DNA from 2 places in the Streptomyces sp. NPDC089919 genome. Region 2 is predicted to be linked to the other one. Evidence: riboswitches for the same ligand, from Rfam matches in the RefSeq annotation. Region 2 holds a riboswitch; the other holds the start of a gene.
The links. Region 2 has a riboswitch for guanidine ahead of AB0O40_RS03240 (multidrug efflux SMR transporter). Riboswitches for the same ligand answer to the same signal wherever they lie in the genome.
Positions count from the first base shown of each region.

Region 1 (13,865 bases), on a different contig from region 2:
GCCAGCAGCCGCGCCAGGGCGGTGGGCTCGGTCAGGTCGTTGACGGCGACGATCTCGAGCTTGCTGTCGCGCTCGAGCAGTGCGCGCAGGACGTTGCGTCCGATGCGGCCGAATCCGTTGATGGCGATGCGAGTCATGGTGTGTCCCTCCGGTTCGCACCCAGCTTCGCGCGCGCCGCTCGGCCGTGACAGCGGCGAGATTGCCATGGTCCGCAAGGATCGCGCCAGCCGCGTGGACACCCCCCGATTCCGGCTCCCACCAGGGACGACGCCCCGTCGTGGGGGTCACTCGCCGCGGGTGAAGGTGCGCCGGTACTCGCTCGGGGTGGTCCGGAGGATCTTGGTGAAGTGCAGGCGCAGGTTCGAGCCGGTGCCCAGGCCCACGTCGGCGGCGATCTGCTCGACCCCGCGCTCCGAGCGCTCCAGCAGTTCCCGGGCCATGTCGATGCGGGCCCGCATCACCCACTGCATCGGGGTGTAGCCGGTGTCCTCGGCGAAGCGCCGGGAGAAGGTGCGGGGCGAGACCGCGGCGTGCCGGGCCAGCACCTCCAGGGTCAGCGGTTCGCCGAGCCGGTGCAGCGCCCACTCGCGGGTGGCGGCGAAGCGTTCGCCGAGCGGTTCGGGGACGCTGCGCGGGACGTACTGGGCCTGGCCGCCGCTGCGGTAGGGGGCGGCGACCAGCCGCCGGGCCGCGTGGTTGGAGGCGGCCACGCCCAGGTCGCGGCGGAGGATGTGCAGGCACAGGTCGATGCCGGAGGCGGCGCCGGCCGAGGTCAGGACGGTGCCCTCGTCGACGAACAGGACGTTCTCGTCGACCCGGACCAGGGGCCGCTGTTCGGCCAGGGCCCGGGTGTAGTGCCAGTGGGTGGTGGCGCGCCGGCCGTCGAGCAGGCCGGTGGCGGCGAGGGCGAAGGCCCCGGTGGAGATGCCGGCGAGCCGGGCGCCCCGCCGATGGGCGGCGATCAGCGCGTCCAGGACGGCCCGGGGCGGGTCCTCGCGGTCGGGGTGGCGGTAGCCGGGGACGAAGACGGTGTCCGCCCACTCCAGCGCCTCCAGGCCGTGGGCGACCGCGTACGAGAGCCCGTCGCCGCCGGTCACCGGCCCGGGCACGGCCCCGCAGACCCGCACCTCGTACGGCATGCTCGCGCGGGTGGTGAACACCTGCGCCGGGATGCCGACGTCCAGGGGCTTGGCGCCTTCGAGGACGAGGACGGCGACGCGGTGGGGGCGGGAGGCTGGCACCCACCGAGGGTACGCGGGCGGCGGGCGCGCCCCCGACAGGGCGGGCGGGTGTCCGCGCCCGCCGGGACGGCGCGCCGGACACCCGCCGCCGCTCGGTATCGGCCACTCCGGATCAATTGGTCCAGACCTGTTGACGGGGCCCCCGGCAGCGCAATAGGTTCCCGGTCACGAAGCAGCGACGCGTCAACTCCCCACCGCCGACCGGGAGTACGGCCATCCCGACGGGTCCGCCCCGCCGGCCCCACTCCCCCGCCCCCCACCGTCCCGGTCGACGTCACGCCCGCGCTCCGCGCTCCGCGCCGTCCCCCCATTCCCTCTGGAGGCACCCCCTTGCGCACGTCCACCCGTACCCGAACGCGCCTGGCCTGCGGCCTCGGCGCCACCCTGCTGGGCGCCGCCGCGGTGCTCACCTCCCCCGGCGCGGCCTTCGGCGCCAACCTGCTCTCCAACGGCGACTTCGAGGCCGGCACCGCCGGCTGGTCCTGTAGCGGCGGCCTGGGCTCGGCCGTCTCCTCGCCCGTGCACGGCGGCGCCAAGGCGCTGGCCGGCGCGGCCACCGCGAGCGACAACGCCAAGTGCACCCAGACCGTGGCCGTGCAGCCGAACACGAAGTACACCCTCTCCGCCTGGGTCCGCGGCAGCTACGTCTACCTCGGCGTCACCGGCGGGGCCTCCACCTGGACCCCGTCGGCCGGCGCGTACTCCAAGCTGACCGTGAGCTTCACCACCGGCGCCGCCCAGACCAGCGCCGAGATCTACCTCAACGGCTGGTACGGACAGGGCACTTACTACGCGGACGACGTCGCGCTGGACGGCCCCGGCGGCAGCGCCGACACCCAGGCACCCACCGCGCCCGGGAACCTGACCTCCACCGGCAAGAGCGCCACCACCGTCAACCTGGCCTGGACCGCCTCCACCGACAACGTCGGCGTCAGCGGTTACGACGTGTACCAGGGCGGGACCAGGGTCACCGGCTCGAACATCACCAGCGCCACCGTCTCCGGCCTGACCCCCGAGACCGCGTACACCTTCACCGTCCGCGCCCGGGACGCCGCCGGGAACACCTCGGCCGCCTCCAACGCGGTCAGCGTCACCACCGACAAGGGCAGCACCACCCCGCCCACCGGCTTCAAGCAGGCCGCGCCCTACTACTACACCGGCTGGGGCAACCCGCCGAGCCCGACGACGGTGATGAACGCCACCGGCGTCAAGTGGTTCACCATGGCCTTCATCCTCTCCTCCGGCGGCTGCAACCCGTCCTGGGACGGCGAGCGCCCGCTGACCGGCGGCCAGGACCAGAGCGCGATCAACGCGATCCGCGCGGCGGGCGGGGACATCGTGCCCTCCATCGGCGGCTGGCAGGGCAACAAGCTCGGCCCCAACTGCACCACCCCCGAAGCCCTGGCCGGCGCCTACCAGAAGGTCATCGACGCCTACGGCCTCAAGGCCATCGACGTGGACATCGAGAACACCGACGAGTTCGAGAACGCCGTGGTCCAGGACCGCATCCTGGGCGCCCTCAAGATCGTCAAGCAGAACAACCCGGGCCTGCGGACCATCCTGACCTTCGGCACCGCCACCTCGGGCCCCACCACCTGGGGCAACCGCCTGATCCAGCAGGCCAAGGCGCTGGACGCCGGCATCGACGTCTTCACCATCATGCCCTTCGACTTCGGCGACGCCTCCACGGACATGTACGCCTCCACCGTGAGCGCGACGGAGGGCCTGAAGGCCAAGCTCAAGTCGGTCAACGGCTGGGACGACGCGACCGCCTACGCCCACATCGGCATCTCCGGGATGAACGGCCTGAGCGACAACTCGGAGACCACCACGATCCAAAACTGGACCGACATCCGGAACTGGGCCAACTCCCACCACATCGCCCGGCTGGCCTTCTGGTCGGTCAACCGCGACCGCGGCTGCCCCGGCGGCGGCCTCCAGGAGAACTGCTCCGGGATCGCCCAGAGCGACTGGCAGTTCACCTCCATCACGGCGGGCTTCACCGGCTGATCCGGACGACGCACACAGCGGGGGCGGCCCGGCACGGGGCCGCCCCCGCTCATCGTGGACGGCGGGCCGGTCAGGACAGCAGCAGCGCCCGGTCCCAGACCGGGCGGTCCGCGGTGGCGGCGGCCAGCAGCGCCAGGGCCGTCCCCGCCGCACCGTCCAGGAAGCCCGCCCCGCCCGGGTGCGGTCCGCCGGCCGCGAGCGGTGCGGCCAGCCGTACCGCCTCGTGGGCGAGTTGCGGGTCACCGGTGTCCCGGGCGAAGCGCAGGGTGATCTGGAGCAGACCGGCCCGCCCGTGGCACAGCCCCGGCGCGTCCGCGGGCCGGTGCCCGGGCGTGGGCTGGTGCAGCGCTCCCTTGAGGAGCCGTACGGCCTGCTCCCGCAGGCCGGGGTCGTCGAGCGCCACCCCGGCGAGCCACAGGGCGCGGGCGGTACCGGGGCCCCCGCGGCACCACGAAGGGGGCGGACCGGGCCGGTCCGGGCCCGGCGCGTCCGGCGCGAGGATCCGTTCGGCCAGCCGCGCGGTCGCCGGGCGCTGGCCCGGTACGGTGACCCCGGCCCGGGCGGCCAGCGCGAGCAGGGCCAGCGGCCCGCCCGCACCGTGCGCCATCCCGCGGTCCAGCCCCCCGGTCGGGGGCAGTTCCGCCCACAGGACCAGGGCGCGCAGCAACGCCTCCAGCACGGACCGCGCCCCGGGGTCCTCGGCGCGGCACAGCAGATAGGCGCCGCTGCCGGTGAGTCCGGTGACCAGGTCCACGGCCGGCCCGGAGACGCGCAAGTCCGGCGACCGGGGCGACGGGTCCGCCAGCTCCCGGACCCGATCGGCGGTCCGGCGCACCACCCTCTCGTGGGCCTCGGCCAGCAGGTGCCCGCCGGGATCCGCCAGCCAGGCGGCGAACGCCAGCCCGGCCAGGCCCCCGAAGAGGCCCGGCGAGGGCGGCCCGCCGCCGGAGAGCCGCCGGTCCCCCGCGGCCGAGGCCGCCAGGTACCCGCGGGCCGGCTCCGCCCAGCCCGCTCCCGGGTGGACCAGTCCCCACTGGTGGAAGACCAGCGCCAGCCCCGGCCCGCCGGCCGCGAGATCGGGCCGGACCCGGCGCGGCGCCGGACGCGGCCGGCCGGTCAGCGCCGCCACGGCGTCCAGGGCCGCCCGCGCCGCCGCCCCGGTCAGGAGGGGGGACCAGGGCGGCTCGGCGGGGTGCGGCACGGGCGGCTCCTCGTAGGGGTGTCCGGATCCGGGGCCCGGTCCCCGGCCGGCCGCGGACTCCGGCCGGCCGGGGACCTCAGGGCCGGGGACTCACTCCGGCGGACAGCGCGGCGGGTCGGTGCACTGGCCGCTGGTGTGGTCGGTGTCGCAGCACATCGCCGGCTCGAGCATCTGCTCGTCCGTCTCCGGCAGTTCCTGCAGTTCGAGGACCTCACTCTCCATCAATCTCACCTCCTTCCCTCAGGACCGGGCAACGGGGACGCGGCGGCCGGCGGCCCGGTGGTGCCGGGCAGCCAGGAACGGCCGCCGCCGTGGACGAGGCGCAGCAGCAGGTCCAGCACCCCGGCCAGCCCCACCTGGTAGCTCGCGTGCACCTCGCGCAGTGTCTCGTCGGGGACCAGCAGCCGTCCCTCCCGCCGGGCGGCGCGGACGGCGAGGCAGGTCACGGCCTCGCCCGCCCAGGCGCGGTACCGCTCCTCGCCGGTGGCCTCCGCCAGGTCCAGCAGCAGGTGCGCGTTGCCCGCGACCCCGTGGCAGGCGCTGGGGCCCAGTCGCCAGCGGTCCAGTCGGACCGCCCGGGCGGCCAGCTCGGCGTGCTCCCGGAAGACCGGCTCCCCGGTGACCTGCCACAGCGGCACGAGGAAGGTGCCGATCCCGGATGCCCCGTTGCACCAGAAGTCGAGGCCGGTGCGCTCGGTGCGGCCGGGGCCCTTCGGCCAGACCGCGGCCCCGCCCCGCCGCTCGGCCAGGGCGCACAGGGCGTGCCCGCCGGCCGCCGCGATCTCGACCAGCTCGGGCCGCTGCAGCGCGGTCCCGGCGGCCAGCAGGAAGGCACCGACCCCGGCGACGCCGTGGCCGAAGCCGTACGAGGTGCAGCCGGCGAGGTCACGGCGGTGGCCGGGGCCGAGCGGCCAGTCCACTCCGCCCGGCTCCGCGGTACGGGCCAGCACCCCGTCGGCGCACCGCCCGGCCCGCTCGGCGAAGCGCGGATCGCCGGTCCGCCGCCACAGGTGCAGCTGGGCCAGACCGGCGCCGGCCAGGCCGTGGCACACGTCGGGGTTGTGCCAGTCGAGGGGGATGCCGAGGGCGTAGTCCCGGGCCCGGGCCGCCAGCGCCGGCTCGTCCAGGGTGACGGCCGCGTCGTACAGCGCCCAGGCCGTGCCGGAGCGGCCGAAGTAGAGGCCGGGCAGGATCCTCCCCGGGCGGTCCAACTGCCGTGCCAGCCACCGGGCGCCGGTGACCAGCGCCGCCTCGACGGCCGGGCCGGCGCCGGCCGGGCCGGCGCCGGCCCGGGCGGCCCGGTCGAGTACGGCGAGCACGCCCGCGGCGCCGAGTTGGACGTTGCAGGGGTCTCCGGGCGGCAGCGACCGGGGCGGCGGCCACAGGTGTTCGCCGGCCGGGTCGAGCGTGTCGGCGAGGTGGTCCAGGCCGTCCCGGAGCAACCGGGCGGCCGCCGCCGTGGTGCCGGGGTCCGGGGGCGTGCCGGCGGTGGTGCGCGGGACCGCGGCCGGGGCGGCCAGGTACGCCGCGGCCCGGGGCAGGGTCCAGCGGGCCGGGCCGTCCGCGGTGAGCCCGAGGACCAGCGGCGCGAGGTCGTCAAGGGCCGGGCAGCCGGGCCGGGCGGCGGCCACCATCGCCGCGATCCGCTCGCCGGCCGGCCGGGCCGGGGCGGAGTCCGGGGCGAGCACCGGGTTGATCCCGGACGCGGCGTGCAGCAGCGTGGCGCCGAGGCTGAAGCAGTCCGCGGCCGGGCCGGGGGCCGGGATCCGGCGCGGGGTGCCGTCGGGGGCGAGGGCGCGGATGTCGTCGAGGTGGGCGGGGTCGGTGAAGCCGCGGGTGCCGGCGGCGTGCGCGGTGGCGTCGGCGGCCAGGGCGCACTCCGGGTCGATGAGCACCGGCCGGCCGGCCGGAGTGATCATCACGTTGGTGGGCTTGAGGTCGCGCAGCACGTACCCGGCCGCGTGCACCCGGGCGAGCAGCGCGGTCAGCGAGCGGGCGAGCCGGCGCAGCTCCACCACCGGCATCAGGCCACCGTGCTCCTCCGCCCGGTCGGCGGACCACCGGTGCAGGCTGACGCCCTCGATCAGTTCCTCCGCGAGGAAGAGGTGCCCGCCCGCCTCGAAGACCTCGTGGGGTCGCGGGGTGAGGCCGGCGGGGCCGAGCCGGGCCAGCACGGCGGCCTCGTACCGCAGCAGGTCCCGGGCGTCGGTGCCGTCGGGCGAGGCGCCGATGTGCGGCCGGGCCTCCTTGAGCAGGACGTCGGTGTCCGAGTGCCGGTCCCGGGCCCGGTAGACCCCGCCGCGGTTGGCGTGCCGGATGGCCTCGCGCACCTCGTAGCGGCCGGCCAGCAGCACCGGATCGCCGGGCCGGCGGGTGGTGCGGGCGGGGGCGGGGAAGGGCGGTTCGGCCCAGGAGGGCGGGGAGAACCAGGGGTTGCGCAGGTCGGGGACCGAACTGCCGTCGGGGGCCCGGAGCAGGCCGGTGTAGAAGCCCTCGTCGTCGAGTTCGCGGGGCCGGGCGAAGCCTCCGTAGCGGTAGTGGACCAGGCTGCCGGGCCGGTAGCGGCGGTCGGAGCGGATGGCCGGCCCGGCCAGCCCGGCGGTGGCCCGGTGCAGTCGCTCGGCGAGTTCGCGCAACTGCTCGTCGTCGGCCGGGTAGACGGTGAGGAACTTGCCCGACTGCGCCCGGGAGGCCCGGACGGCGGTCAGCTCGGCAGTGACGCGGGGCGAGACGGCGAACTTGAACGCGCACGGCGAGGCGCCGAGCACGGCCGCCGCACCGGCCAGCACCGACGGGGCCGAGGCGACGGTGGCCGAGACGTGCAACTTCCAGCCCTGTTCGCGGAGTTCGGCCTGCTGCGGGGTGACCATGCACCAGGTCCCGCCGTCCTGCAGCGTCCAGTCGGACAGCGCCGCGCCGAGCGCACGCCGGGTGATCGCCTGATAACTCATGGCCACGTTCCGGAGTATGGCAGCGCCGGAGCGGGCCGGTAACGCCGGAAACCGGACAGCGGGATCCGCCCGCCCCGGGTCGGCCGTCCTGTTCAACCGCGGGGACGGAAGCAGTTGAACAGACGACGAAAGCCCCGGCGGGTGACCCGCCGGGGCTCCTTCGCTGCGGCGCCGCCCTGCCCCGGCGGCCCGTCAGCCGGCCGCGCTCAGGCGGCCTTCAGCTGACGGTCGGCGGTGCAGAACTCCACCAGGACGGGGCCCATCACCTCGGGCGTGACGCGGTGCCACAGGCCCGGCAGCTGGAGCCGGCGGCCGTTGGGCAGCGCGGCGGCGGTGGCCGCGGCGGCGGCCAGCAGCCAGTCGCCGGTGGAGTCGCTGTTGACCATCAGCGTCTCCACCTGGGTCTGGGCCAGCCGCTCGACCGGTATCCGGCCGTCGCCCATCAGGACGGTGTCGTAGGCGAGGGTGTGGGCCAGCGCGACGTTGGCCTCCCACATCGGGCCGGACTTCCAGTCCTCGATCCAGTCCGGCGGGAAGCCGACGTGCTCGGCCAGGAAGTACTCCACGGCGCCGCTGCGGTCCGTGTCCAGGAGCACCCGCAGCTTCTCGGCGAACTCCGGCTCGGGCTTGCGGAAGCCCTCGACCCGGTAGGGCGGCTCCAGGACGACGAGCCCGCCCATCGGCACGCCCGCCATCGCGGCCTCCAGCGCGAGGATCGCGCCGCTGGACACGGCGAAGACCACCGCGTCCCGGCCGGCCGCCTCGATCACGGCCGCCAGGTCCTCGACCTCGCGCTGCACCGAGTACTCGGGCGCGTCCCCGCTCTGCCCCCGGCCGCGGCGGTCGTAGGCGTAGACCGTCAGGTGCGGGGCGAGCTCGGGCACCAGGGTCGAGAACGCCGTGTGGTCGCGGAACCCACCGCCGAGCAGGACGATCGGCGGACCCTCACCCGTTTTCTCGTAAGCAATCGTCGTGCCGTCCCCCGAAACGACCTTCTCCATCGATATCTCCTGTCGAATTGGCGTGCTCCTCATGTATTCACGCACCTCGACAGTCGTCAACAGGCCAAATCTGGGCGGTGGCGTTCAGGGGGCAGAATCTCGGTCTTGCCAGCGCGCCGGACGGCCGGGCGGCCCGGCGCCTCGCGATCACACCGCTCCGACCTGCCACGATGTGGACAACGGTGGGCGGGCGACCGCCTCCGGGACCGGGCTCTGGAATACCGCTCGAATTCTCCACGAATGGCAATGGAATGTCGTCGGAGAACGGCTCAGGAAACACCGGCCGGGTGGATCGAATTCGCCATCCCCCGGGAATAGCACTGGTCAGTAGGACGTTTGAGCGGCGGCATGTCCGTAGTGTTCCGGTCAGCGCACCGCCGCCGGCCCCCCGCTCCGGCCCCCGGAGCCCCGGCCGGCGCGGTCACAGCCGCCAGTACGACCCACCGCGGGAGTCCACGTGCACCACGTGCGGCCCGATCCGCACGGTGTGCCGGCCCGGGCCGGTCCAGGAGCCGTCGGGCGCGTCGGCGGGCACCGGCAGCGGGGTCCAGATCTCGAGGAAGGTGCTGCCGTCGGTGTTGGTGCCCCACTCCACGAGGTCGGCGCCCTCCTGGCGGAAGCTGCCGATGTCCTCGCCGGGCTCGCCCGTGAGGTGGTGGAAGTGCACCCGGGACCCGTCGTAGCCGGTCCGGCCCGCGAAACCGCGGCTGTCGGCGAAGTAGGGGCCGGTCTGCAGCCACACCACGTGCTCCGGCTCGGCCAGCGGCCCGCCGTCGCGGCTGATCCCGCGCCGCAGCCAGGCGCCCCGGCCGGGCAGCGGGATGCCCGGTCCGCCCGGGGCCGGGGCGCGCCCGAGGACGGCGGTCGGCTCAGACACCGGGGGTGGTGCCGTCGACGGCGTGCAGGGTGAGTTCGATGTTGCCGTGCACGGCCTGGGAGTACGGGCAGACCGCGTCGGCCCGGCGCAGCAGCGGCAGCAGGTCGTCCGCGGCCCAGCCCGGGAGGGAGACGGTCAGGCTCACGGCCAGGCCGTAGCCCGCGGGGGTGTCGGTGGTGCCCAGCCGCACCTCGCAGGCCACCTGTGCGGCCGAGGCGTCCGCCCCGAAGTCCGCGGCGACCTCCGCCAGGGCGGAGGTGAAGCAGGCCGCGAACCCGGCGGCGAAGAGCTGTTCGGGGTTGGTGGTGCCGGGGACCTTCTTGCGCGGCGGGGCGAGCCGGACGTCGAGGCGCCCGTCGTCGGTGACCACCGAGCCGGTGCGGCCGCCGCTGGCGTGCGCGGTGGTCCGGTACAGGGTGGTGGTGAGCGGCACGGTCATGAGGTCGGCCCATCTGTGCGACGAGGGGACGCCGCCCGGGGCCGGACGGCGTGACGGCGCCCGCCGGTACGACGGCGCCTTGGGGGCGCGTCGTCGTGCATGACCGGGTACGGCGCATCTCGTCCGGGGCCCGCAAGCCGGGCCGCGCTCAATGTAGCAACGCCGCAGGTCCGGCGCTTCCCTGCGGGCCGGTGACCCTCCTCACCCGGGTCCGGCCGCCGGTCACCGCGCCGCGTCGGCGGTCCGCGGCACCGCGGACAGCGGGGTCGCGACGTGCTCCAGCGAGCGTCGTTCGGCGTCCACGCCCCAGCGGAAGGCGGTGAGGCCGCCGAGGACCATCAGCACCCCGCCGACCGTGTAGCCGGCGAACACCCGCCAGGGGTTGTGGCCTTCGCCGATCAGGGTGGCGAACAGCCAGGGCGCGACCACCCCGCCGAAGAGCATGGACAGGGCGAAGAAGAAGGAGATCGCCTGGGCCCGCATCTCCACGGGGAAGACCTCGCTCACGGTCAGGTAGGCGGAGGAGGCGGCCGCGGAGGCGATGAAGAAGATCACGCACCAGAGCACGGTCTGGGTCACCGCGGTCAGCACGCCCTGGGCGAAGAGCCAGCCGGTCAGGACGAGCAGGGCCCCGGAGGCGCAGTAGGTCGAGCCGATCATCCGGCGCCGGCCCAGGCTGTCGAAGTACCGGCCGAGCAGGAGCGGACCGGCCAGGTTGCCGAGCGCGAAGGGGAAGATGAAGTAGGCGACGGCGCCGTCCTGGATGCCGTAGAACTCGGCGAGGATCAGCGAGTAGGTGAAGAAGATCGCGTTGTAGAGGAAGGCCTGGGTGACCATGAGCATGAAGCCCAGGACCGACCGGGTGCGGTAGTCGCGGAACAGGATCCGGGCCAGCTCCCGGTACCCGACCTGCGGGCGTTGCCGGTACTCCACGGCCTCGCTGTCCGGCACCGGATCGAGGTGTGCTCCCCCGGCCGTGACCTGGCGCTCGATGGCGTCGACCACCTGCTCGGCCTCCTCGGCCCGGCCGTGGGTCAGCAGCCAGCGGGGACTCTCCGGGAGGGTGCGGCGCAGGCCCCAGATCGCCATGCCGATGGCCGGGCCGACCAGCAGGCCGAGCCGCCACCCGAGGTCGACACCGAAGAGCTTGGTGTTGAGGAAGGCGAGGTTGGCGGCGGCGCCGATCATGGCACCCAGCCAGTACGTGCCGTTGATGGCCAGGTCGGCGTGGCCGCGGTGGCGGCTGGGGATCAGTTCGTCGATCGCGGAGTTGAGCGCGGCGTACTCGCCGCCGATGCCGGTGCCCGCGATGAAGCGCGTCACGGCGAAGAAGGCGAAGTTCATGGACAGGGCGGTGAGGCCGTTGCCCACCAGGTAGACCCCGAGGGTGACGATGAAGAGGTTGCGGCGGCCCAGCCGGTCGGCGAGGCGGCCGAAGACCAGCGCGCCGACGACCTCGCCCAGCAGGTAGATGCTGGCCGTCAGCCCGACCTGGGACGAGCTGAAGCCGAGCGCCTGGTCGTCGCGGAGCCGGTCGGCGATCGAGCCCGCGATGGTGATCTCGATGCCGTCCAGGACCCAGGTGATGCCGAGGGCGATCACCACCCGCCAGTGGAAACGGCTCCAGGGCAGGCGGTCCATCCGCTGCGGCACGGTGCTGTGCACGGATCCGGGCTTCGGCTCCGTGTCCAACGGATGGGCGACCATGGCAACCTCCCGGCACGACGGGTGCGGTGGCCGCTGCGGGCCGACCGTCATCAGCGCGGGTGCCCGGACGGGCGAGTTCCGATGCATGCCGTCCGGTGGGCGGCCCCGGCGGTCCGATCGTGCCGTGCGGCCGTCGGACGGGGGCGCCGCCACGCGGCGGGGCTCACATCACGTGACAGCTGCCGCCGCGGACCATGTCCAGGTGCATGGCGACCACCGGGCGGGCCTTCAGCGCCGCCTGCACGGTGTCGGCATCCTTGCCCTCCTTGATCTGCTTGTCGATCAGCGCGAGGGCGCCCTCGTGGGACTGCTCCTGGGTGCCGAGCCAGGCCTTGTCGTACCCGGCGGTGCCGGCCAGCACCTTCACCTTGTCGAGCCCGGCCTGCTGGGTGGCGCTCGGGGCGTCCGCGAGCACCACGTTGCCCTTCTTGGCGAGGTCGGACAGCTGCTCGTCCAGCTTGGTGTGGTCGCGGACGATGATCGCGGCGACCTCCTTCACGCAGCTGTCCTGACCGTTCTTCTCCGCGTCCTGGCCGGCCGCGATCTCGGTGAGGTTGCCCTGGTGGATGGTCTGCACGAAGGTCGCGTCCGGGCTGCCCGGCTGCGGCGCCGCCAGCGCCGGTACGACCGGCCCCAGCACCGCCAGTCCGAGCACTGCGAGGATGGTCCGTCGTCTGCCGCTCATCTCGGCCTCCCGCGTGCCGCCGACGGCCGGAGGGCCTGGCGCCGCCCCGGTGAACACCGTCGCCGCACCCCCTGCGGCTGTCCGCGCAGCGGCGGCCCAAACGGGGGTGCCGCTGTCCGGCACAGGGCGTTTCATGGGAATGTGCCTGGTTTCACGTGAAACCGTCCCGCCTGAGAAGAGGTCGGCCATGAGCACCTTCGACCCGCTGTCCCCCTCGTCCCGGCGCGCCGCGCCGGCCGTCCCTGCGCAGGTGTTCCGGTGAGTGCCGGGGCGGGCGGCGGGCGGTACGGCGAGGCGGTCTTCCGGCCGGAGCAGGCGGGCGAGGGCGAGCGGATCGACTTCGGGGCCCTGGCCTACGACGGGATCACGATGGCGCGGCTCCGGGCGCTGGGGGCCGGGCCCGGCTGGCACTGCCTGGACGTGGGGGCCGGCACCGGCACCGTCTCCCGGGGGCTGCTGGCGGAGGCCGGGGTGAGCAGTGTGCTCGCGGTCGACCGGGACGTGCGGTTCCTGACCGCAGCGCCCGGGCTGACGGTGCTGGAAACCGACGCCACCGCCCCGGACTTCGCCCCCGGCGGCCCGTTCCGGCTGGTGCACGCCCGGTTCGTGCTGATGCACCTGGCCGGGTACGAGCGCATGATCACGACCCTGGCCGCCCTGGTCGAGCCCGGCGGGGTGCTCGTCCTGAGCGACGCGGTCGACCTGACCGGCGACCGGACGCCACCGACCCCGTACACGGCGGCGATGCGGGCGATGTGGCAGGGGCTGCGGGCCACCATCGGCACCGACGTCTCCTGGGTGCCGTCCTACCCGCAGCTGCTGCGCGCGGCCGGACTGGAGCCGGTGGCCGCCGAGTTGTACGTACCGCCGCTGGAGCCGGGCAGTCCGATCAGCCGCTTCTGGGCGGACACCTGGGACCGCAGTCGCCCGGCCATGACCGCCACCGGGCTGGTCGACGACCGCGCCATCGACGAAGCCGTCGGCTACCTCGCCTCCCCCGCCTGTAGCTCCCTCTCCGCCGGCATGCTCACCGCCTGGGGCCGCAAGCCCGCCTGACCCGCCGGGCGTCAGGCCGCGGGCGGGCCTCCCGGTGGGCGGAGGGATGCGACGGCCGCGGCGGCGACGGTGCGGGCGACGGTGGACAGGGCCGGGGAGTCGAGTTTCCACTGCTGCCAGTACAGGGGGACGTCCAGGGGGCGGTCCGGGGCCAGTTCGACCAGGCGGCCGGTGCGCAGCAGGGGTTCGGCCTGGGGTTCGGGGACCAGGCCCCAGCCGAAGCCGGCGGCCACCGCGTCGCGGAAGCCGTCGGAGGTGGGTACCAGATGACGGATCGGCCCGGCGCCCGAGCGGCCCCCGGTCAGGGCGCGGACGTAGGCGTCCTGGAGGTCGTCGCGCCGGTCGAAGACCACCACCGGGGCCTGCCGCAGCCCCTCCGCCAGGCTTCCGGTCAGGTGCCGGGCGGCGAACTCCGGGGTGGCCGCCGCCAGGTAGCGGGCCAGTCCCAGGCTGCGCACCGTACAGCCGGCCACCGGGTCCGGTGAGGAGGTGACGGCCGCCATCACCTTGCCCTCGCGCAGCAGGGCGGTCGTGTGGGACTCGTCCTCGCGGTGCAGTTCGAAGCAGATCGGCGGGTCCTGCGGCACCCGCGTGAGGGCCGGCAGGAACCAGGTGGCCAGGGAGTCGGCGTTGACCGCGATCGGTACCCGGGCCGGCCCCTGCTCCTGGGCCAGCCCCAGCTCGGCGCGGGCGTCCC
Region 1 is NZ_JBFBGK010000136.1:3,996-17,860, reverse strand. It holds gene gap (type I glyceraldehyde-3-phosphate dehydrogenase) at 1-137, opposite strand, end outside; gene AB0O40_RS34165 (helix-turn-helix domain-containing protein) at 285-1,241, opposite strand; gene AB0O40_RS34160 (carbohydrate binding domain-containing protein) at 1,602-3,251, shown strand; gene AB0O40_RS34155 (lanthionine synthetase LanC family protein) at 3,322-4,452, opposite strand; gene AB0O40_RS34150 (hypothetical protein) at 4,543-4,674, opposite strand; gene lanL (class IV lanthionine synthetase LanL) at 4,680-7,403, opposite strand; gene AB0O40_RS34140 (alpha/beta hydrolase) at 7,610-8,404, opposite strand; gene AB0O40_RS34135 (hypothetical protein) at 8,826-9,281, opposite strand; gene AB0O40_RS34130 (Ohr family peroxiredoxin) at 9,274-9,720, opposite strand; guanidine-III (ykkC-III) riboswitch at 9,805-9,868, opposite strand; gene AB0O40_RS34125 (MFS transporter) at 9,943-11,427, opposite strand; gene AB0O40_RS34120 (DUF4142 domain-containing protein) at 11,591-12,112, opposite strand; gene AB0O40_RS34115 (class I SAM-dependent methyltransferase) at 12,371-13,168, shown strand; gene AB0O40_RS34110 (LysR family transcriptional regulator ArgP) at 13,180-13,865, opposite strand, start outside.
Region 1: it holds a riboswitch for guanidine, as region 2 does, so the genes downstream of both, AB0O40_RS34130 (Ohr family peroxiredoxin) here and AB0O40_RS03240 (multidrug efflux SMR transporter) in region 2, are expected to answer to the same signal.

Region 2 (13,865 bases):
CTGCGCCGCACCTCGAAGACCTTCTCGACCCCGTCCAGCTCGATCAGCGCCATCGCACCCGGCTCCCTTCAGCCACCGCTCAACTCCCCGTACTCCGGTACGCCCGGACGCCCGCCCGCCACGCCAGCGAGGCCGGCACCAGCACCACCACCGCCACCAGCGGGCTCGCGTACGCCGCCCAGTCCGGCAGCCCCATCGGATCCGGCCGCCCCAGCAGGTGCAGCGCCGGCACCCAGTTGACGAAGGCCAGCGGCACCACGAACGTCACCCCCCGCACCAGCTCCCGGGCGAACACCCCCGGCGGGTACTGGAGCATCGTCGCCCCGCCGTACGTGAAGGCGTTCTGCACCTCCGCCGCGTCCCCCGCCACGAACTGGAAGGCCGCCCCCGCCACGAACACCGCCGCGAAGATCAGCGACCCGCCCAGCACCATCAGCGGCACCAGCAGCACCCGCCCGGGCGTCCACGCCACGTCCACCGCCGCCAGCGCCCACCCCAGCGCGAACAGGCCCTGCGAGATCCGCCCCACCCGCCGCAGCGCGAACCGGTCCGCCGCCAGCTGCGCGAACAACGGCACCGGCCGCACCAGCATCGTGTCCAGCGAGCCGTCCCGGATCCGGGCCCCCACCCGGTCCGTGTTGCCCAGTGCCAGGTCGGTCAGCCCCAGCGAGACCGTGGTCGACCCGTACAACAGCGCCACCTCCGGCAGCGAGAACCCGCCCAGCGCGTCCACCTGCCGGAACATGATGAAGATCGCGACGAAGTCCAGCCCGCTGGTCAGCGCGCTGCCCACCACCATCAGCAGGAAGGACGCCCGGTACGCCATCGTCGAACGCACCCACATCCCGACGATCAGCCCGTACCCCCGGAGCCCGTCCCGCACCCGCCACAGCGCCCCGCGGGGCGGCCCCGCCGCCCGCCCGGCCGCCGGCGCCACCGTCCGTTCAGCCACCCTGGACCACCACCCGCCGGGTCGCCGCCCCCTGGAGCAGCCGGCCCGCCCCGATCAGCACCGCCACCCACAGCACCTGGAACCCGAAGGCCCCGAGCGCCGGCCCGGCCCCCGCGTGCGTGCCCATCAGCACGTCCAGCGGCACCTGGAGCATCGCCGCCCACGGCAGCTGCCGCACCACCTCCCCGAACACCCCCGGGAAGACGTGCAGCGGCAGCACCATCCCGCAGCAGAACATCGCCAGCAGCGTCGCGATCATGTTCACCCCCGTGCCGTCCAGCAGCCAGAACGCGCACAGCCCGACCAGGAACCGCATCGCGAAGCTCACCACCACCCCCAGCCACACCGACACCAGGAACAGCAGCCACCGGCCCGGCCCCGCCGGCAACGCCAGATCGAACGCCAGCGCCCCCACCACCAGCGGCACCACCCCGCGCGCCACCAGCTGGAACGCCGCCCGCCCCAGGTCCGCCGCCAGCCACCACAACTGGAGGTCCACCGGCCGGTACAGGTCCACCGCCACGTCCCCGGTCCGGATCCGCTCCTGCAACTCCTCCTGGAAACCCCCGCCCAGCAGCGCCCCCGCCGCCAGCAGCGACTGGCTCACCCACACGAACGTCAGCGCCTGCGCCTGGTCGTACCCGCCCAGCCCCGGCCGCTGGCCCCACAGCGCCAGGTACGTGTAGGCCACGATGAAGCCGAAGACGGTGTTCGTGAACACCCCCGCGGCCGTGGCCGTGCCGTACGTGGCGTACCTGCGGAAGCCGGCCACCGCCACCGCCGGGTAGACGCGCGCGGCGCCCCACGCCCGCCCGCTGGTTTTCACCCGCACCCACCGCCTCGGATATCGATTCGGACTCGTTGTCCTGGTGTGCCCCGCACCCGTGCAACCCCTGGGGCGCACCGGCCGTCTGACCCCGTGCCCCCGACCCGCCTGAAACCGCGTCAGCCAAAGCGAGCGAGCTTAGTGCGGCGGGGGGACCCACGCGACCGAATATCGGCCGACCGGCACACGACGGTGTTCCATGGGGTACAGATCAGCAAATATCGCCCATCAGGGCGAACGACCGTCCGGCCGAGGAGTCCCTGCAGACATGAGCGACCAGTCACCGCCGCAGGGCTGGACCCCCCGGGATCCCGACCGGGCCGCCCACCCCACGCCCGCCGGCGCCCCCGGCCGCCCCCCGGGGACCGGCAAGCGCAAGCGCACCGGCTGGCGGCGGATCTTCCCCACCTGGCGGATGGTCCTCGGCGGCGTGCTCCTGCTCGCCCTGCTCCTCGGCGGCGCGCTCGTCGCCGGCTACCTGATCGTCGACATCCCGGCCGCCAACAAGGCCGCCACCGCCCAGAGCAACGTCTTCCTCTACTCCGACGGCACCCAGCTCGCCCGCGACGGCGAGGTCAACCGGATGAACGTCCCGCTCTCCCAGGTCCCCAAGACCGTCCAGGAGGCCGTCCTGGCCGCCGAGGACCGCGACTTCTACTCCGAGCGCGCCGTCGACCCCAAGGCCATGCTCCGCGCCGCCTGGAACACCGTCACCGGCAAGGGCAAGCAGTCCGGCTCCACCATCACCCAGCAGTACGTCAAGAACTACTACCTGGGCCAGGAACAGACGATCAAGCGCAAGGTCAAGGAGTTCTTCATCGCGATCAAACTCGGTCGCGAAGAGTCCAAGGAAGACATCCTCGAGGGCTACCTCAACACCAGCTACTTCGGCCGCAACGCCTACGGCATCCAGGCCGCCGCCCAGGCCTACTACGGCAAGGACGTCAGCAAGCTCAGCACCGCCGAAGGCGCCTACCTCGCCACCCTCCTCAACTCCCCCAGCGCCTTCGACGTGGTCGCCCACCCCCAGCAGCGCCCCCGCGCCCTCGCCCGCTGGAACTACGTCCTCGACGGCATGGTCAAGAAGAAGTGGCTCGACCCCGCCGAACGCGCCGCGACCAAGTTCCCCGAGCCCGGCAAGGTCCGCGCCCCCTCCGGCATGTCCGGCCAGCGCGGCTACCTCGTCGAGACCATCAAGGACTACCTGCTCAACAACAAGGTCCTGGACGAGAGCGACCTCGCCGCCGGCGGCTACCGGATCACCACCACCATCGACAAGCGCCGCCAGAACGACTTCGTCGCCGCCGTCCAGGACAAGCTCATGGACGACCTCGACCCCGACCGCAAGAAGGACCGCATCGTCCGCGCCGGCGGCGCCTCCATCGACCCCGCCACCGGCAAGGTCGTCGCCCTCTACGGCGGCATCGACTACACCAAGCAGTACGTCAACAACGCCACCCGGCGCGACTACACCCCCGGCTCCACCTTCAAGCCGCTGGTCTTCACCGCCGCCGTCCAGCACGACTCCCGCACCCAGGACGGCCGCCGCATCACCCCCAACACGATCTACAACGGCGACAACGAACGCCCCGTCCAGGGCTCCGCCATCGCCTACGCCCCGGAGAACGAGGACCAGCGCTCCTACGGCGACATCACCGTCCGCAGCGCCACCAACAACTCCGTCAACACCGTGTACGCGCAGATGGCCGTGGACGTCGGCACCAACGAGGTCAAGCAGACCGCCATCGACATGGGCATGCCCAAGGACGTACCGGCCTTCGACGCCGTCCCCGCCATGGCCCTCGGCACCCTCCAGGCCAGCGTCCTCGACATGACCCAGGTCTACGCCACCCTCGCCGACCACGGCCGCTACACGCCCTGGACCATCGTCGACAAGGTCAGCAGCCCGGACGGCGACACCCTCGCCCTCCCCAAGCGCACCTCCCGCCAGGCCGTCTCCCGGGAAGCCGCCGACACCACCACCTCCATGCTGGAGAGCGTGGTCGAATCCGGCACCGGCACCGCCGCCCAGGCCGCCGGCCGCCCCGCCGCCGGCAAGACCGGCACCGCCGAGGACGACAAGGCCGCCTGGTTCGCCGCCTACACCCCCGACCTCGCCACCGTCGTCGCCGTGATGGGCCAGGACCCCGACGCCGGCACCCTCGAACCCCTCTACGGCGCCCTCGGCCAGGACCGCATCAACGGCGGCGGCTACCCCGCCCGCATCTGGGCCGCCTACACCAAGGCCGCCCTCGAAGGCAGCGAGGCCCAGGACTTCGACCTCGAGCTCCAGCCCGGCGCCGCCTACGTCCCGCCGCCCGTCGAGCCCAGCCGCACCCGCGGCCCCGGCCGCGACGAGGGCCGCACCCAGGGCAACACCAACGCCGGGAACGGCAACGGCGGCAACGGGAACGGCGGGAACCGCGGCGGCAACCAGAACCAGGGCCAGCAGCAGGGCGGCAACACCAACGCCGGCACGAACACCGGCACCACCAACGGCACGAACGGCACCAACGGCCAGACCCAGGGCGGCACCACCGACGGCGGCACCACCGGGGGCGAGACCGACACCGGCGGCACCACCGACGGCGGCGGCACCACCGGAGGGACCACCGGCGGCACCCGCGGCGGCACCACCGGCACCCAGGGAGGCGGCAGCCGGGGCGGCACCACCGGCCCCACCCCGGGCTAGCGGCCCTAGGACACGCCCTAGTGCCCCGAGGTCGCCTTCAGGCCGACCACGGCCACCAGCAGCAGACAGATGAAGAAGATCCGGGCGGCGGTCACCGGCTCACCCAGCACGGCCATGCCGAGCACCGCCGCCCCCGCCGCACCGATCCCGACCCACACGCCGTAGGCCGTACCGATCGGCAGGGTCTTCGCGGCGTACGACAACAGCACCATGCTGGCCACGATCCCCGCACCGGTGAACACGCTCGGCCACAGCCGCGTGAACCCCTCGGTGAACTTCATGCCGATCGACCAGCCGACCTCGAGCAGACCGGCGACGAGAAGAAGAACCCAGGCCATGACGGCACCTCCGGGACGAGAGCGAACGGGGTGCGTCGTCTTTGCCTGCCCGGTACGGCGCGTCTCGTCGGGTTCCCCACCACCGTAGCAAAGGAACGGCAAAGGGCCGGTGACACCCGTCACCGGCCCTTCGTACGCCTTCGCAGGCGGCTACAGGTACAGCCCCGTGGAGTCCTCGGACCCCTCCAGCCGCTCCGCCGCCACCGCGTGCAGGTCCCGCTCGCGCATCAGCACGTACGTCGCGCCCCGCACCTCGACCTCGGCCCGGTCCTCCGGGTCGTACAGCACCCGGTCACCCGGCTCCACGGTCCGGACGTTCTGTCCGACCGCGACCACCTCGGCCCAGGCCAGCCGCTTGCCCACCGCGGCCGTCGCGGGGATGAGGATGCCACCGCCGGACCGCCGCTCGCCCTCCGGCGAATCGGACCTGACGAGCACGCGGTCGTGCAGCATCCGGATGGGCAGCTTGTCGTGGGTGGGGTTCTCGCTCACACCCAGAACCTACCTGCCGGCCCGCGCCGGGCACCCCGCAGGGTCATCAGCGCTTGCGCCGGGTCGACAGGGCCAACAGCCCGACGACGCCCACCGCGAGCATCGCCACCGGCACCAGCCGCTCCAGGCGGGGCGCGCCGTCCTCGTGCCGCAGGCCGGACTTCAGGTCCGTGACCACGCGGTTCACCGCGACGAAGGCCCGCCCGGCGGTCTGGTCGACCGTCGAGGCCACCCGCGCCTTGGCGTCACCCACGATCGTCCTCGGGTGCATGCGCACCCCGATCTCGTCCAGCGTCTCCGCGAGCGATTCGCGCCTGCGGATGATGTCCGCCTCGATCTGGGCGGGGGTCCTGACATCCGACACCGCGCTGCCTCCGTGGTGGTCGTGGGTGGGCGTAGTCCGGCATGGACAGTCTGTCAGCTTACGCTCGTGCCGTACGGATCCCCTCCCGAGGAGACTTGAGGACATGAGCGAGCGACTCCAGCCGGGCGACACCGCCCCCGCCTTTTCCCTGCCCGACGCGGACGGCAACGCGGTCTCCCTCGCCGACCACAAGGGCCGCAAGGTGATCGTCTACTTCTACCCGGCCGCCCTGACCCCCGGCTGCACGAAGCAGGCCTGCGACTTCACCGACAACCTGGCCGTCCTGGCCCAGGCGGGCTACGACGTCATCGGCGTCTCCCCCGACAAGCCGGAGAAGCTGGCCAAGTTCCGCGAACAGGAGCACCTGAAGGTCACCCTGGTCGGCGACCCGTCGAAGGAGGTCCTGACGGCCTACGGCGCCTTCGGCGAGAAGAAGCTGTACGGCAAGACGGTGACGGGCGTCATCCGCTCCACGGTCATCGTCGACGAGGAGGGCAAGGTCGAGCGAGCCCTCTACAACGTCAAGGCCACCGGCCACGTAGCCAAGATCATCAAGGACCTGGGCATCTGACGGATCCTCCGGGAGGGCCCGCACGGTCAGTGACCGTGCGGGCCTTTCCGTACACCCGGCGTAACCGTCCGACTATCGGTTCGTTACTCCTTCCGAGCGCCGAATGCGCGCCCGAACGGAGCACGAGATGCCGACCAGCCCCTACACGAAGCCCCGCCTGGCAGAGGCGGCCGCCGCCTCCCGCAACCTGACCGAATGCCTGACCCGCCTGGGCGTGGACCCCAAGACTGGATCCCGCCGCTACCTCCACGACCGCATGCGGAAGCTGGGCGTGGACACCTCTCACTTCACCCGCGAGACCGGCGAGAAATGGACCCGCGAAGTCCTGGCGGAGGCGGTGGCCGCCTCGACATCGATCAACGAGGTGCTGCGCCGCATAGGCCTGGACACCGTCGGCGGCCACCACACCCACATCAGCCGCAAGGTGAAGTCCTTCGAGATAGACACCTCGCACTTCGCGCAGCCCAGGCCTTCGCGCGGCCGCATGCAGGACGCGCGGCGGCGCCGCTCCGCGGACGAGATCCTCCTCGCCGACGAGTCACCCCACGCCCGGCGCGTGCCGGGCGCCCGACTGCGCAGGGCTCTGCTGGAGACGGGCGTCGATGACCGCTGCGCCGACTGCGGCATCGAGGCCGTCTGGCTCGGCGAGCCGCTCCCCCTGGAAGTCGACCACATCAACGGCGACTGGCGGGACAACCGGCGCGAGAACCTCCAGCTCCTGTGCCCCAACTGCCATTCGACCACGGACACCTACCGCGGCCGCGGCAAGGGACGGCGGTGAGCGCGCGGTGGGGCCCGGCGCCCGGGACGGTTCGGGAGGCAGTGGCCGCGTCCTTGAGCATCGCCGCAACGCTTCGCCGCCTCGGATTGCCGGACAGCGGCGGAAGCCGCGCGTGGCTGCGAACCTGCGTCGCCGACAACGCCATCGACACGTCCCACTTCCTGGGCCAGGCCCACGCGCGCGGAAAGCCCGGCCCGACACAGGGCAGGCCGGCCGATGAGGTGCTGGTGCGGCACGACGGATCGAAACGAACCCGGACTGCCACCCTCAGACGTGCTCTCAGGGAGGTCGGCCGGCCCGAACGCTGCACGGGGTGCGGATCCGCCCCCGAATGGCGGGGCCGGCCGATGACGCTGGAGGTCGACCACGTCAGCGGCGACTGGAGCGACGACCGGAGGGAAAACCTCCGCCTGTTGTGCCCCAACTGCCATGCGATCACGACGACATGGTGCCGCGGAGGTGCACGAAGTCGAGGCGAGTGAGAGCACGTCGTCACACTCAGGCAGTACCGCTACCATTACAGCGGCACACGCGGTCGTGTTGTAACTGGTAGCCAAGAGGGCCTTAGAAGCCCTTGGGAGAAATCCCGTGTGGGTTCGAATCCCACCGGCCGCACCCGAGAAGGGCCTGCGAATCCAAGATTCGCAGGCCCTTCGGCGTATCCGGTCCGGTCAGCCCAGGAGCTCCCGGATCACTGGGATCAGGCCGCGGAAGGCGTGGCCTCGGTGGGAGATGGCGTTCTTCTCGGCGGCGGTCAGTTCGGCGCAGGTGCGGGACTCGCCCAGGGGCTCGAGGATCGGGTCGTAGCCGAAGCCGCCGGCGCCGGCGGGGGTGTCGCGGAGGGTGCCGAGGAGGCGGCCCTCCACCACGCGCTCCGTACCGTCCGGCAACGCAAGGGCCGCGGCGCAGAAGAAGTGCGCGCCGCGGTGCGGGGCGGCGATGTCGCCGAGCTGGGCGAGGAGCAGGTCGAGGTTGGCCTGGTCGTCGCCGTGGGTGCCGGCCCAGCGGGCGGAGAAGATGCCGGGGGCGCCGTTCAGGACGTCCACGCAGAGGCCGGAGTCGTCGGCGACGGCCGGCAGGCCGGTGGCCTGGGCAAGGGCGTGGGCCTTGAGGAGGGCGTTCTCGGCGAAGGTGACGCCGGTCTCCTTGACGTCGGGGATCTCCGGGTAGGCGTCGGCGCCGACGAGTTCGTGGGGCAGTCCGGCGTCGGCCAGGATGGCGCGGAGTTCGGTGACTTTGCCCTGGTTGCGGGTGGCGAGGATGAGGCGGGTCATACCTCGATTATCCGGACCCGCCCGCACCACCCGCCCCGCCGGGGCCCGCCGGACCGCCCTAGCCCGGCGTGCAGACCTTGGTGATCTCGCCCGCCGCGTCGGCGATGGGGGTGACGTCGGGGGTGGGGTTGCCGTTCTGGATGGCGGTGCGGACGTTGGTGACGCCGGCGGTCATGTCGTCGATGGCCTTGCCGAGGTCGGCGTTGTCGGTGTTGTCGCCGATCTGCTTGAGGCTCTGGTCGATCTGGTTGAGGGCGTTCTGCGCGTCCTGGGGGCTGTTGCCGGCCTGGGAGACGGCCTGCTGGAGGTCGTTCACCGCGTCGGTGATGGCGACGGCGGTCTTGGCGCAGTCCATGGCCGTGTTGATCGCGTCGCAGGCGCCCAGGGCCGGCACCGCCAGGAGGGCGGCGACGGCGAGGGCGGTGCTGCGGCGGTGGCGCGTGGTCATCAGGTCCCCCCGGTCGGTGTGCACGGAAGGGCGCACTGGGCCGAAGCTTCGGTCCGTGCGCCCGTGTCCGTCAAGACGCCGGGGCGGGGGGCGCCGGTTGCGTCAGTCGCCGAGGGTGCCGAGGGCCCGGAGCTGGAGGGCTTCCAGGTCGGCGCAGCCGCCGGCGGCGAGGTCGAGGAGGGCGTTGAGCTCCTTGCGGTCGAAGGGCTCGCCCTCGGCGGTGCCCTGGACCTCGACGAAGCGGCCGTCGCCGGTGCAGACGACGTTCATGTCGGTCTCGGCGCGGACGTCCTCCTCGTAGCAGAGGTCGAGGAGGGGGGTGCCGTCGACGATGCCGACGGAGACGGCGGCGACAGTGCCGGTGAGGGGCTTGCGGCCGGCCTTGATGAGCTTCTTCTGCTGACCCCAGGCGATGGCGTCGGCCAGGGCGACGTAGGCGCCGGTGATGGCGGCGGTGCGGGTGCCGCCGTCGGCCTGGAGGACGTCGCAGTCGAGGACGATGGTGTTCTCGCCGAGGGCCTTGTAGTCGATGACGGCGCGCAGGGAGCGGCCGATGAGGCGGGAGATCTCGTGGGTGCGGCCGCCGATCTTGCCGCGGACGGATTCGCGGTCGCCGCGGGTGTTGGTGGAGCGGGGCAGCATCGAGTATTCGGAGGTGACCCAGCCTTCGCCGCTGCCCTTGCGCCAGCGGGGGACGCCTTCGGTGAAGGAGGCGGTGCAGAAGACCTTGGTGTCGCCGAAGGAGATGAGGACGGAGCCCTCTGCGTGCTTGCTCCATCCGCGTTCGATGGTGACGGGGCGGAGCTGTTCGGGGGTGCGGCCGTCGATGCGAGACATGGGTCGAGCGTAGCCGTTGACGACGAGGGCCCCGCCCGGGTGGTGCCGGGGCGGGGCCTTCGTACGGATGAGTGAGGGGTGGCGGGGCCGGGGGCCGGTGGTGCGGCCGCCGGCTCCGCTCACTCCGTGAGCCGGGGGGCTCGACTCACATCATGTCTTCGATGTCGGCGGCGATGGGGTCGGCGTCGGTGCCGATGACGACCTGGATCGCGGTGCCCATCTTGACGACGCCGTGGGCGCCGGCGGCCTTGAGGGCGGCCTCGTCGACCTTGGACGGGTCGACGACCTCGGTGCGGAGGCGGGTGATGCAGCCCTCGACCTCTTCGATGTTCTCGATACCGCCGAGCCCGGCGACGATCTTCTCAGCCTTGGTGGCCATGTCCTTCTCCCTGTGTCTTTCAAGGAACGAGTCTCGGCGGCGGCAGGCGTACCGGTGGGTGCGCGTGCGCATCCGCTTTGTCACGGTAACGCACGGTTGGACCAGTTACGCGCGCGGTAGCGCGGGTCCTGCCGAATGATGACGATCAGCGGCGGACCGCCTCGGCGGGCCCGCTCTCATCGCTATCGACAACTGGTCTACACCAGTGAGCGGCCCTCGCCAAACCCGGCGACGGCAGGGAGGACGCCATGAGCGCGACCAGTGCGGCGGCGGCACCGCAGCCGAAGTGGTGGAACGGCCTCTTCCAGGGCCTTCAGAAGATGGGCCGGAGCCTCCAGCTGCCGATCGCCGTGCTGCCGGCGGCGGGCATCCTGAACCGGCTGGGTCAGGACGACGTCTTCGGCAAGGACGGCCTGGACTGGCAGAACGTCGCGAAGGTGATGTCCGGCGCGGGTGGTGCGCTGCTGGACGGGAGCCTGGGCCTGCCGCTGCTGTTCTGCATCGGTGTCGCGATCGGCATGGCCAAGAAGGCGGACGGTTCGACCGCGCTGGCGGCGGTGGCCGGCTTCCTCGTGTACTTCGGGGTGCTGCACAAGTTCCCGAAGGACTGCACGGAGGGCGCGAAGGCGGTCGCGGCGGGCTGCCAGGCGCCGGACTTCTCGGTGACGGGCTTCACGTACCAGAACCCGGGGGTGTTCGGCGGCATCGTGATGGGGCTGCTGGCGGCGTGGTTCTGGCAGCGGTACCACCGGGTGAAGCTGGTGGACTGGCTGGGCTTCTTCAACGGCCGGCGGCTGGTGCCGATCATCATGTCGTTCGTGGCGATCGGGTTCGCGGTGCTGTGCCTGTGGATCTGGCCGCCGATCGGCGACGCGCTGGAGAGCTTCAGCGACTGGCTGGTGGGGCTGGGTGCGTGGGGTGCGGGCGTGTTCGGCGTGGCGAACCGCGCGCTGCTGGTGATCGGCCTGCACCAGTTCCTGAACGTGCCCATCTGGTTCCAGTTCGGCAGCTACACGAAGTCGGACGGCACGGTGGTGCACGGCGACATCAACATGTTCCTGAACGGGGACCCGGACGCGGGCCAGTTCCTGAGCGGGTTCTTCCCGATCATGATGTTCGCGCTGCCGGCCGCGGCGCTGGCGATCACGCACTGCGCGAAGCCGGCCCGCCGCAAGGAGGTCGGCGGCCTGATGCTGTCGGTGGGCCTGACCTCCTTCGTCACCGGCATCACGGAGCCGCTGGAGTACTCGTTCCTGTTCGTGGCGCCGCTGCTGTACGCGGTGCACGCGCTGCTGACGGGCGTGTCGATGGCGGTGACCTGGGCGCTGGGGGTGCACGACGGCTTCAGCTTCTCGGCCGGCCTGATCGACTACGTCATCAACTGGAGCATCGCCACGAAGCCGTGGCTGATCATCCCGATCGGGCTGTGCTTCGCGGTGGTGTACTACGTGATCTTCCGGTTCGCGATCACGAAGTTCGACATCCCGACGCCGGGGCGCGAGTCGGACGAGGAGATCGAGCAGATGCAGAAGGACGTGACCAAGGCGTAGCGCGCCCCCGCTCCCCCGCCGGGCCGAAAGGCCCGGCCGCGAAGGCCCTCGGATTCCTTGTCCGGGGGCCTTCGTCATGCCCGCCGGCGGGGGCGTCGGGGGTGGCGCGGGCGGGTGGCAAGTGGGGCCCCGGGCCCGGGATCAGGCCTTTCGGCCCCGGTTCCCGGATGTGGTGTAGACCACAGTTTATCGAAGGTTCCTTATCTAACCCTCACCGTGTTACAACTGGTCTACACCACCGATTGGTGTAGACCACGCGAGCCCGTTCCGTGCTCTCGTGCCCCCAATCCGAGACGTCGCCGTCCCCCCGTAGGTCATCCCTCTGGCGGCGCCTTGCCTTCTGGAGGAAGTTATGAGTACGGCCAGTGCGGTCGCGCCCGCTAAGAAGCGGGGCGCCGGCCTGATGGCGGGCATGCAGAAGATCGGCAAGAGCCTTCAGCTCCCGGTCGCCGTGCTGCCCGCCGCAGCGATCCTGCTGCGCCTGGGCCAGGACGACGTGTTCGGCAAGGACGGCCTCCACTGGGGCAAGGTCGCCTCGGTCTTCAACACCGCCGGTGGCGCGGTCTTCTCCAACCTCGCGCTGCTCTTCTGCGTCGGTGTCGCCATCGGTTACGCCAAGAAGGCGGACGGCTCCACCGCCCTCGCCGCGCTCGTCGGCTTCCTCGTCTACAAGAACGTGCTGACCGCGTTCCCGATGGACGGATCCGTCACCGCCGCACTGCCGGCCGGCAAGCCGCAGGACCCGGGCGTGCTCGGCGGCATCATCGTCGGCCTGGTCTCCGCCATCGTGTGGCAGAAGTTCCACAAGACCCGCCTGGTCGACTGGCTCGGCTTCTTCAACGGCCGCCGCCTGGTCCCGATCCTGATGGCCTTCATCGGCACGGTCTTCGGTGTGGTCTTCGGTCTCGCCTGGGGCCCGGTCGGCGACGCGCTGACGAACTTCGGTGACTGGCTGATGGGCCTCGGCTCGGTCGGCGCCGGCATCTACGGTGTCTTCAACCGCGGTCTGATCCCGGTCGGCATGCACCAGTTCCTCAACACGTTCTTCCAGCAGCAGGTCGGTTCCTTCACCAAGGCCGACGGCTCGATCGTGACCGGTGAGATCCCGCGCTTCTTCGCCGGTGACCCGACGGCCGGCCAGTTCATGTCCGGCTTCTTCCCGATCATGATGTTCGGCCTGCCGGCCGCCGCCCTGGCCATCGCCCACTGCGCCCGCCCCGAGCGCCGCAAGGCCGTCCTGGGCATGATGATCTCGCTGGCCCTGACCTCCTTCGTCACCGGTGTCACCGAGCCGATCGAGTTCACCTTCCTCTTCCTCGCCCCGCTGCTGTACGCGGTCCACGCGGTGCTGACCGGTATCTCGATGGCCGTCACCTGGGGCCTGGGCGTGCACGACGGCTTCGGCTTCTCGGCCGGTCTGATCGACTACCTGCTCAACTGGAAGCTCGCCACCAACCCGTGGATGATCATCCCGATCGGCCTGGCCTTCGCCGCGGTCTACTACGTGGTGTTCCGCTTCGCCATCACCAAGTTCAACCTGCCGACGCCGGGCCGTGAGTCCGACGAGGAGCTCGCCGAGCTGGAGAAGGAAGAGGCCAAGTAGGCCCCTGCCCTCCGGCGCCGCGAAAGTCGGGTCCGAAGTCCCCGTCCTTCCTTACGAAGGACGGGGACTTCGGCGTTTTCCGGCCCTTACGGTCGATATATGAACGACACGCGCATTCTCGACCTGGACCGTGACGAGCTGGCCGCGCTGCACGGCCGGGCGCTGACCCGGGCGGTGGCCGCCGCCGAGGGCCGGACCATGGTGGCCGAGGTCTTCGCGGAGCGGGCCGCGCTCTCGCCGCACCCCGACGGCCGGGGCGTGCACAACGCCGAGCTGGTGGCCGCCTTCGGGGCGGACATCGTGGTGCTCAACCTGATCGAGCGGGGCTGGGACGGCGAGCGGCTGCGGCTGCCCGGGCTCGGCGAGTTCGCCTCCTTTACCGAGCTGGCGCAGGTCATCGGCCGGCCGGTGGCGGTCAACCTGGAGCCGGGCGACGTGCCGGAGATCCGGCGCGCGAAGCCCGAGTACGCCAAGCGGCTGATCGGGATGGGGGCGGCGATGCTGTGCATCACGGCGAACCCGGGGACCGGCGGGTCGTACGCGGCGATGGCCCGGGTGACCGAGGAGCTGCGGCGCGGTCTCGGGGACGGGGTGGCGCTGTGGTCGGGGAAGATGCACCACGCCGGGTATCCGGAGCGGGTGACGACGGGCCGGCTGACGGCACTGGTGGAGGCCGGGGCGGACGGGGTGGTCATGCCGCTGCCGGGGACCCTGCCGGGGGTGACCCGGGAGCTGGCCGCCGAGGCGGTGGCGGCCGT
Region 2 is NZ_JBFBGK010000004.1:96,921-110,785, forward strand. It holds gene AB0O40_RS03220 (ATP-binding cassette domain-containing protein) at 1-53, opposite strand, end outside; gene AB0O40_RS03225 (ABC transporter permease) at 80-937, opposite strand; gene AB0O40_RS03230 (ABC-2 family transporter protein) at 945-1,778, opposite strand; gene AB0O40_RS03235 (transglycosylase domain-containing protein) at 2,047-4,470, shown strand; gene AB0O40_RS03240 (multidrug efflux SMR transporter) at 4,488-4,808, opposite strand; guanidine-III (ykkC-III) riboswitch at 4,838-4,908, opposite strand; gene AB0O40_RS03245 (co-chaperone GroES) at 4,959-5,300, opposite strand; gene AB0O40_RS03250 (DUF3618 domain-containing protein) at 5,347-5,664, opposite strand; gene bcp (thioredoxin-dependent thiol peroxidase) at 5,768-6,235, shown strand; gene AB0O40_RS03260 (HNH endonuclease signature motif containing protein) at 6,363-7,016, shown strand; gene AB0O40_RS03265 (HNH endonuclease) at 7,244-7,498, shown strand; tRNA gene AB0O40_RS03270 (tRNA-Leu) at 7,548-7,631, shown strand; gene rdgB (RdgB/HAM1 family non-canonical purine NTP pyrophosphatase) at 7,688-8,290, opposite strand; gene AB0O40_RS03280 (hypothetical protein) at 8,349-8,738, opposite strand; gene rph (ribonuclease PH) at 8,841-9,575, opposite strand; gene AB0O40_RS03290 (PTS glucose/sucrose transporter subunit IIB) at 9,721-10,026, opposite strand; gene AB0O40_RS03295 (PTS transporter subunit EIIC) at 10,203-11,504, shown strand; gene AB0O40_RS03300 (PTS transporter subunit EIIC) at 11,857-13,107, shown strand; gene AB0O40_RS03305 (hypothetical protein) at 13,207-13,865, shown strand, end outside.